Linked DNA regions of Jeotgalibacillus aurantiacus. The protein of the gene in region 2 binds, or shares a complex with, the protein of the main gene of each other region. Links are inferred from orthologs where the notes say so. Each region holds a gene or a part of one and is shown on either strand. Other genes may lie near its edges.

Evidence for each region.
Region 1: holB (region 2) and dnaX share a complex: the UniProt entries of both Bacillus subtilis proteins name them as parts of the DNA clamp loading complex. The link is inferred for Jeotgalibacillus aurantiacus from one-to-one orthologs.

What each region holds. Positions count from the first base shown.
Region 1 is NZ_JACNMS010000011.1:13,645-17,768, reverse strand. Bases 1,239-4,124 are described here. They hold dnaX (DNA polymerase III subunit gamma/tau), read right to left. Parts: upstream 3,588-4,124; coding sequence 1,890-3,587; downstream 1,239-1,889. Other genes in these bases: tadA (tRNA adenosine(34) deaminase TadA), read right to left, coding at 4,094-4,124; H7968_RS17615 (YbaB/EbfC family nucleoid-associated protein), read right to left, coding at 1,549-1,869; recR (recombination mediator RecR), read right to left, coding at 1,239-1,540. In the rest of the region: H7968_RS17635 (SHOCT domain-containing protein), read right to left, coding at 1-299; H7968_RS17630 (pro-sigmaK processing inhibitor BofA family protein), read right to left, coding at 405-656; H7968_RS17625 (YaaL family protein), read right to left, coding at 714-929; more of recR, read right to left, coding at 944-1,238. UniProt on the Bacillus subtilis protein: Part of the beta sliding clamp loading complex, which hydrolyzes ATP to load the beta clamp onto primed DNA to form the DNA replication pre-initiation complex.
Region 2 is NZ_JACNMS010000010.1:5,469-10,937, forward strand. The notes cover bases 3-2,891. They hold holB (DNA polymerase III subunit delta'), read left to right. Parts: upstream 3-889; coding sequence 890-1,894; downstream 1,895-2,891. Other genes in these bases: H7968_RS17450 (cyclic-di-AMP receptor), read left to right, coding at 83-412; H7968_RS17465 (PSP1 domain-containing protein), read left to right, coding at 1,887-2,714; yabA (DNA replication initiation control protein YabA), read left to right, coding at 2,728-2,891. Outside these bases: more of yabA, read left to right, coding at 2,892-3,102; H7968_RS17475 (tRNA1(Val) (adenine(37)-N6)-methyltransferase), read left to right, coding at 3,201-3,944; H7968_RS17480 (GIY-YIG nuclease family protein), read left to right, coding at 3,928-4,227; rsmI (16S rRNA (cytidine(1402)-2'-O)-methyltransferase), read left to right, coding at 4,193-5,077; H7968_RS17490 (AbrB/MazE/SpoVT family DNA-binding domain-containing protein), read right to left, coding at 5,420-5,469. UniProt on the Bacillus subtilis protein: DNA polymerase III is a complex, multichain enzyme responsible for most of the replicative synthesis in bacteria.

The DNA.
Region 1 (4,124 bases), on a different replicon or contig from region 2:
TCTGTAATGAGGTCATCCTCTTTTAGACGATGAAGCTGACGGATTTTATCTTCATAATTTCCTCCGGGCTGTTCAGTCTGACCGAGCTCCACGTCTGCTTCATAGGTAGAAGCCCCTTTAACTGAAAAGACATTCACCGCGTGGAAGATCGTAATGCCTGCTGCACCAGCTGTCCAGATTGCCCCGAAAGCGCCGGCTGTTGGCATGATAACAGTAACGCCGATCACTACAAACGCTATGCCCATTACCATCGCAAGCAACGACACACCTTTACTCGGCTTTACACGATAACGATTCATGTGATTCACTCCTTCTCGATTCCTTCGTCCTCTGTTCTACGCACGGCACACAAAAAAGTTCCCTATAAAAGGAAAACACTTCTCCTTTTATAGGGAACTTCATCGTTATACTCTGAAAATAAAGATCAATGCTGCCGTGCCCGGGATCCCGAGAATCCCTGCAATCCCGGTCGTCACCGGATTCATCGGAACGTAAAGACCGTACTCCTGTCCGAAACGGTTGACGATAAAGAGCAGCCCCAGCCCGACAATCCACTTTGTTCCTATCCGCCACATCCATTTTAAAAAAGGGACGATCCCTACCGTAAAGATCATCAATACGGTAATGAGCGTCCCTGCTCCCCACAGCCAGATCACGTGTATCCGCTCCCCCTTTATAGGATGGTCCGTATACACATTGTATGAGTGTGAAGATTATTTTATGACAATTTTCCGGTGACGGGCTTCTTTAAATAAATAGAAATAACGTGCTTCCGCCATTTTTTCTGCAGCGATCAGCTGAGGACTTTTCTCAAGGCTCATTTCAGCCAGTCCTTTTTGCTGCTGCCATTCATCTCTTGTGTCGTGCATGAGATCGACGAGCTTATCATCGAATTCCTGCTTTAGCTTCCCTTTTTTACGAAACAGCATGTAAGAGCGCTCCTTTATACGTCCCTGCGCCCTTCAAGCGCTTTTGATAAGGTGACTTCATCAGCATATTCAAGGTCTCCTCCTACCGGCAGACCGTGGGCGATCCGGGTCACTTTAATGCCGGATGGACGAAGCAGACGGGAGATATACATCGCCGTTGCTTCCCCTTCAATATTCGGGTTAGTGGCGAGGATCACTTCCTGAACCTCGTCATCCTGAAGACGTTTTAACAGATCCGGCACGTTAATGTCCTCGGGGCCGATCCCATCCATCGGAGAGATCGCACCGTGCAGAACGTGATAAAGACCTGAGTATTCCTTCATCTTTTCCATGGCAATGACATCCTTCGGGTCCTGTACGACACAGATCAGACTGCGGTCGCGCTTCTGGTCCTCACAGATGTAGCATGGATCCTGATCCGTGATATGTCCGCACACGGAGCAAAAACCGAGATTCCGCTTGGCGTTGACCAGCGCCTTGGCGAAATCAAGCACCGTGTCTTCCTTCATGCCTAATACAAAAAACGCCAGTCGGGCCGCTGTTTTCGGCCCGATTCCTGGCAGTTTCATAAAGCTGTCGATCAGCTTCGATATTGGTTCCGGATAATGCATATGGCTCCTTAAAACATCCCTGGGAGGTTCATGCCTTTAGTGAACTGTCCCATCGTAGAGTTGGTCAACTCGTCCGCTGCCTTCATTGCTTCGTTTGTTGCAGCAAGTACAAGGTCCTGCAGCATTTCGATATCATCAGGATCCACAACATCTTCTTTGATTTCTACATCTACAACTTCCTTATGGCCAGTAACGGTTACCGTCACCATTCCGCCTCCAGCTGTACCAGTCAGACGCTTTTCACCAAGCTCCTCCTGTGCCTTCGCCATTTGCTTTTGCATTTTCTGCATCTGCTTCATCATACCTTGCATATTTCCCATACCACGCATGTTTGATTACCTCCGAGTTTTTAGTCTTGAATATCAAGTAAATCTGGTCCGACAAGCTTTCGCGCTTCTTCAATCAGCGGATCTTCCTTTGCTTCCGCATCTTCTCCCTCAGGCATATCCTGATTCTGAATAAAGTCTTCGCGGATTTCGAGCCACTGATCTTCAGGCACGCCAATGACTGAATAATAAGAGCCGGTCAGCTCCTGTAAAATAGACGGCATCGTGTCGGTCAGCTTATTGTTTTCCATTGCCATCTTGCAATGAATCTCATATTTAAATTTTAACACAAAAGCGTCCTGAGATGCTGCTACAGGTTCCGCTTCGTTTAAAAGGGCAGTCAGCGACCTTAATTGCTGACGGTTCATGCTCTCAAGCATATCCCCCCAGCGACCTTTGATCTGACTGATGTCATTTTTCGTTGCGTTGCGGAGCACCTCAACGATCCGGCCAGCCTGAGCTTTATACATTGTATTCGAACGGGCTGCTTTTTTCGGTGCGGCAGGCTGCTGGGTTTCTGCCGGTGCTGCCTGAACGCCGTTTTCCTTAAGCCGTTTCAGTTCGCCTTCCAGCTGCTGGACCCGGCTGATCAGCTGCTTGAGATCCGGAATGTCCGCCGCGCTTGCCGTAGCCGCGCGCTCAACATGACACAGCTTCACAACCGCTACTTCTAAATGGGTTCTTGCATGATTCGAGAGCTTCATTTCCTGCTGGGTTTTATTTAACCCTTCAATATACTGATACAGCTGCTCCGGCTGAATCTGCTCCGCCATTTCCTTAAACGCTTCATCTGACAGCACCCGCTCCATCGAATCCTCAAGGCCCGGCGCTGTTTTATACAAGAGGAGATCACGGCTGTACATAATCAGATCCTCTGTCAGACGCACCGGATCCTTTCCGTCCTCGAGTAACCGGTGAATCAGATCAAGCGAACCGGCAACGTCATGTTCATTCAACTTTTGCATCAGGGCCGTCAGCTGATCCTGCCCGATCGAGCCTGTTACCGTCAGGGCATCTTCAACCGTCACTTTTTCACCACTGAATGAAATCGCCTGATCAAACAGACTGAGTGCATCACGCATTCCGCCCTCTGCTGCGCGGGCAATTATATGCATCGCTTTTTCGTCATACTCTACGCCGGACTCGCTGGCAATATGCATCATGCGCCCGGTAATATCATGAGACGTAATCCGTTTGAAATCGAAGCGCTGACAGCGGGAAATGATCGTGAGTGGAATTTTATGCGGTTCAGTCGTGGCCAAAATAAAGATGACGTGCTTTGGCGGCTCCTCAAGCGTTTTTAACAGAGCATTGAATGCACCCGTTGTCAGCATGTGAACCTCATCGACAATATATACTTTGTAGCGCCCTTCATTTGGCGCGTATTTCACTTTATCGCGAATATCGCGAATCTCATCCACACCATTGTTCGAAGCGGCATCAAGCTCAATCACATCCGGAATAGAGCCGTCTGTGATGCCTTTACAGATGGTGCATTCATTACATGGTTCCCTTACCGGAGCATGCTCACAGTTCACTGCCTTCGCTAAAATTTTGGCAGCACTCGTTTTCCCGGTACCACGTGGCCCGGAAAATAAATAGGCATGGGAGATTTTCTCCTGTAAGAGGGCGTTTTGCAACGTCCGCGTGACATGCTGCTGTCCAACAACATCCGCAAACTCCTGCGGCCGCCAGACGCGGTATAACGCTTGATAAGCCATGAATTACCCTCCTGTCGATCTCATAATCGTCCTTCATCCAGTATAACGCAATTCAGGCAGTCAGGAAACGATGAAGCGAAAGATGGGTCCTGAAAAATGCCCTTCTTTTTCGCAGCAAAAAAGCCACCCGGCATGAACCGGATGGCTTGATGATATAAATTAAAATGCCGTGCACCTTCTGTCGACTGACAGCCCCAAGCGTTACTTCTGCAGTTAGCTCGGTCCAGGCAACCCCGCGGCACATGAGAGCTTCCACTTAATGCTGCTTCCTTCCGGACCTGACATGGTTCATGAATTCCCATTGCGCAGGACCCGGACGTCAACACCACTTACAGAAGGCAGACCAAAAAGCATGTGCAGCCTCGAGAAGGGATTCAGTTTCGCTAGAGCGGATTGCGAATACAGGGCACCGCTAATTCCCCACCTAGCACGGCAAAAATGAGACCAGTAATCATAAACGCCATTTGACGACGCAAAATTTAGTATACTATCTGTCCGCTAAAAAATCAATCAGGATCTTTTAACTGGCTCTTCTTC
Region 2 (5,469 bases):
GATAGACCAAATGCCCGTTGACCAGGTGTAAATCTGCCACGGTATGATAAAAATATGATTAAAAAGGAAGAGGGTGGAATGGATGAAACTAGTTGTCGCTGTCGTACAGGATCAGGACAGTAATCGTTTATCAACTGCATTAATGAAGAATAATTTCCGCGCTACAAAGCTTGCGAGTACAGGAGGCTTTTTGAAGTCGGGGAATACAACATTTATGATTGGTACAGAGGATGCCAGAGTGGATAAGGCGCTTGAGGTGATTAATGAGAGCTGCCGTTCACGGGAGCAGATGGTTGCACCTGTATCGCCGATGGGCGGAAATGCGGATTCTTACATTCCTTATCCGGTTGAAGTTGAAGTTGGCGGAGCCACGGTTTTCGTTCTGCCGATTGAACAGTTTCACCAATTCTAAGCAGACGGAGTGAGTCGATCACATGAAAATTAATCAGGATCTGCGTGTGGGAGCGAACCGTCTTCAAAATGGCCCCCAGGCTCAGCCGAACAGCCAGTTGAAGTTTGGTGATCTTGTTCAGAAACAGGACCAGAAGCTCCAGACAGATCAGCTTGCGAGGCTGATGGGGGATGTGACGGCAGCCGGTGATCGCCTGGCACGCTCACGTAATTTTAAGGATCTCGCCAAGTTTAAAATGCTCGTAAAGCGTTTTGTGAAGGAAACCGTTGAATATGGCATGAATTTAAAGCAGTCCCATTCATGGAATGAATTCGGTGAGGCCGTAAGCTGCGACTCGTGGAAACGATTGATGAAAAGCTGGCAGCCCTGACGGAGAGTGTCATGAAGAGTGAAAAGGATTCGATTGATGTGCTTGATCAGATCGGCGAAATCAAGGGTCTGCTGATTAACTTATATACGTAAAAATGAGGGATTTACATGGCTGAATCGTGGGAAGATTTACAAAAACGGCAGCCGCTTGCTGCAAAAATGCTGATGAACAGCCTGCAGAAAAACCGTGTGGCGCATGCTTATCTTTTTGAAGGTGTGCGCGGCACGGGTAAAAAGGAAATGGCATTATTTTTAGCGAAGGGATTGTTTTGCCGGCAGCCGATTGAAGGCGTTCCGTGTATGGAATGTGATCAGTGTCACCGGATTGCGCAGGGAAATCACCCGGACGTTCATGTCATTGAGCCGGATGGCTTATCAATTAAAAAAGAACAGATCCGGCTGCTTCAGGAGGAGTTCAGTAAAACAGGGATGGAATCCAGACGGAAAACGTACATCGTCAACAGCGCGGATAAGATGACGGTTCAGGCCGCCAATTCCCTGCTGAAATTTCTTGAGGAGCCGCATCCGTCCACGACTGCGATTTTACTGACTGAGCAGATGCATCAGATGCTTCCGACGATTTTGTCCAGGTGTCAGCACGTTGGGTTTAAGCTGCTGACTGCTGTTTTCTTTAAGGAAAAGCTGGTAGAAGAGGGCGTTCATCCGACGATGGCCTCCGTCTTGTCCAAACTGACGAATCAGGTGGAGGAAGCGGTTGAGCTGAGTACGGATGAGTGGTTTGTACAAGCCCGAAAAATCATGTTAAAATTATACGAAGTGCAAAAGACGGATCCCTTTGAAGCCATGACACGGGTTCAAAGCGATTATCTGCCGCATTTTAAAGAGAAATCACAAATTGATCAGTCGCTCGATTTGTTTCTTCTTATATATAAAGACCTCCTCTATATCCAGACGGAAAAGCTTGACCACCTGTCTTATCCGGACTGGCTTGATACGTTTCGTACAGATGCACTCCAAACGTCAGCGCGTCAATTATCCGACCAGCTGGCTGTCCTGTTAGAGGCCAAACGACAATTGCAACAGAATATGAATACACAGCTGCTTATGGAGCAGCTGATGCTTAAATTGCAGGGGGGATCTGCACTTGTATGAGGTAGTAGGTGTCCGCTTTAACAAAGCGGGTAAAATATATTATTTCGACCCGAATCAGCTGAACGTAACGGTTGATGATTATGTGATCGTCGAGACGGTCCGCGGGGTCGAATACGGTAAAATTGTTACTGATGTCAAGGAAGTGGACAAGAATGATGTGGTCCTGCCACTGAAAAAGATTGTCCGTCTTGCTGATCAGAAGGACCGCCTTTCTGTTCAGGAGAATAAAGAAGAAGCCATGCATGCTTATGAGGTTTGCTCAAGTAAAATCAGTGAGCATGATTTAGATATGAAGCTCGTGGATGTGGAATACACATTTGACCGCAATAAAGTGATTTTCTATTTTACCGCGGATGGCCGGGTGGATTTCCGGAACCTTGTAAAGGATCTGGCATCTGTGTTCAGAACCCGGATTGAGCTTCGGCAGATTGGTGTCCGCGATGAGGCGAAAATGCTTGGCGGAATTGGTCCATGTGGCCGTATGCTTTGCTGTTCAACGTTTCTCGGAGATTTTGAGCCGGTATCGATCAAGATGGCAAAGGACCAGAATCTGTCGTTGAATCCGGCGAAGATTTCCGGACTGTGCGGCCGTCTGATGTGCTGTCTGAAATATGAGAATGACGAATATGAAGCAGCAAAAGAGGAAATGCCGGACCTTGGTTCCTTTGTTCAAACACCTGAGGGAAGAGGAAAAGTCGTCGGGCTGAACATGCTTGAACGCGTTCTTCAGGTTGAAATGAAGGAGCAGGACCGTACGCTTGAGTACACACTTGAAGAAATTATGAATCAGGATGTTGCATCAATTCAAGCCACAGAGTAATGAGGTGGAGTTCGTGGATAAGAAGGAGTTCTTTGATTCAGTTGCCAATATGGAACAGCAGATTGGTCAATTGTATCAGCAGCTTGGCGAATTAAAGCACAATCTTGCTGATATGATGGAAGAGAATCATTCACTGCAGATTGAAAATGAGCATCTGCGCAGAAGGCTGGAACAGCTGGGGAACTCACAGGAGCCTGCCGCCGGCAACAAACGTGGCGGTAAAGGAAAAGCGTCGGAAGCTGACAGCCAGAGCACAGACATAGGAGAAGGATATGACAACCTTGCCCGTCTTTATCACGAAGGCTTTCACATTTGTAACATTCATTTTGGAAGCCCGCGTAAAGATGAAGATTGCCTGTTTTGCCTGTCCTTTTTAACGAAAAAATAACGAACATAAAAGGCTGGCGTTGCGCAGTCCGGATGGTGATGCTGTCCGGCTTGTGTCATGTCAGGCTTTTTTTCATGATCATGAGAGGAGAAAAAAGCATGAACTTAATAGGTGATGAGCGGCTGGACTATCTGCTTGCAGAGAACTTAAGAATTATTCAAAGTCCAACCGTTTTCTCCTTTTCATTAGATGCGGTGCTGCTCGCGCGATTCGTCTCTGTCCCGATTCAAAAAGGGAGCCTGATTGACCTTTGCTCAGGCAATGGGGTGATTCCGTTACTGTTGAGCTGCCGGACAAAAGGAACGATTACCGGGGTCGAAATACAGGAGCGGCTCGCTGATATGGCACAGCGCAGCTTTAATTACAATGAATTATCAGACCGTCTGCGGATGATTCAGGAGGATCTGAATGTGGTAACGCCACAGCTCGGTCATGCGAAACATGATGTGGTGACCTGTAATCCCCCGTATTTTTTAACGCCTGGAAAAGAAGAACTGAATGAAAATGATCATCTGACGATTGCCCGTCATGAAATCATGTGTACCCTTGAAGATACCGTGCGTGTCAGCAGTGAATTGCTGAAGCAGGGAGGAAAGGCTGCGTTTGTTCACCGTCCAGGGCGTTTGTTAGATCTGATTACATTGATGCGTCAATACCGTCTGGAGCCAAAGCGGATTCAATTCGTCTACCCGAAAGAGGGAAGGGAAGCGAATACGATTTTAGTGGAGGCGGCAAAGGATGGAAAAGCAGACGTGAAAATTTTGCCTCCATTATATGTGTATGATGAAAATAATGAATACACACCTGACATGAAGGAGATTTTATATGGAAAGAGAGACTGACCATTATTTTTATGTCCTTTATTGCCGGGATGGTTCTTACTACGGCGGCTATACCATTGATCTTGATCGCAGGCTCGAGCAGCATAATGCCGGGACCGCCTCAAAATATACGAGAACGAGAAGGCCGGTTGAAATGATTCATCATGAAATGTTTTCGACAAAACGGGAAGCGATGCAGGCTGAATATGCGTTTAAAAAACAGACACGTCGCCAAAAAGACCGTTATTTAGAAGAGAGGAGGGAATGTCATGCTTCAAACGCAACAAAGCTTTCATCAACCTGACGCAGGAAGGTTATATCTCGTTCCGACTCCGATTGGAAATCTCGAGGATATGACATTCAGAGCGGTCAGAATCTTACAGGAAGCTGACATCATTGCGGCAGAGGATACACGCAATACGATGAAGCTGTGTAATCATTTTGAGATTTCGACAAAGCTTGTCAGTTATCATGAACATAATAAAGAAGAAAGTGGGCGCAAGCTGATCCAGCAGCTGCTTGAAGGGAAGCAGGTCGCGCTTGTCAGCGATGCCGGCACGCCTTGTATTTCAGATCCGGGGTATGAGCTTGTGAAGCTTTGTCTTGCTGAAGGCATTAATGTCGTACCGCTGCCTGGAGCCAATGCGGCCGTCACAGCACTGATCGCCTCGGGACTCGTTCCACAGCCGTTTTACTACTACGGGTTTCTCCCAAGACAGAAAAAAGAGAAGCGGGAAGAGCTCGTTTTCTTATCAACAATGCCGGCTTCCTTCATTATATATGAATCACCGCACCGTCTGAAGGATACGCTGAAAGAACTAAAAGAAGCGGTGGGACCGGAGAGGCAAATGGTGATCTCACGTGAGCTGACAAAAAGGTTCGAGGAATTTATCCGCGGTTCGGTGGAAGAGTGCCTGACGTGGGCCGGTGAAACGGAGCTTCGCGGAGAATTTTGCCTCGTCATTGAAGGCGGCTCAAAAGAAGAATGGCAGCAGGAGGAAGGCGTCTGGTGGTCAGAGCTTTCATTGAGTGAGCACGTGGAGCATTATATGCAGGAGAAATCGATGACCTCAAAAGCGGCCATTAAGGAAACAGCAAAGGATCGCGGATTGCCAAAGCGCGATGTGTATCAGGATTATCATGTTGATCATTAAAGAAAACAGCTCTTTCGGGGGCTGTTTTTTGGCGTGGCAGTGGGGAGGTTGTGGGAATTGTTGTGTTACCGGAAAATTTTGTATCGATTCACTATTTAATTGTATTGTTCAATGAATGTAATGTACTGTTTCACAGATTTATTGTTCTGTAATGCTATTGAAGCACTGGAATTGTTATACTCATCAGGTAGAGTGTACGGATTCAGCAGTCAGATTGTATCGTTTCAACAATGTTTTGTATTGTTCCGCGTGTTTTGACCGGCCGCATTTACCTAACAACCCGCATCGAGGCCGCAAAAAAAAGCTGCTCCTCATCGGAACAGCTCAAATGTTACTTATTGATTAAGCACCTTGAAGGTTGCTTTGGATTTCCTTGATTAGCATCTCAGCGC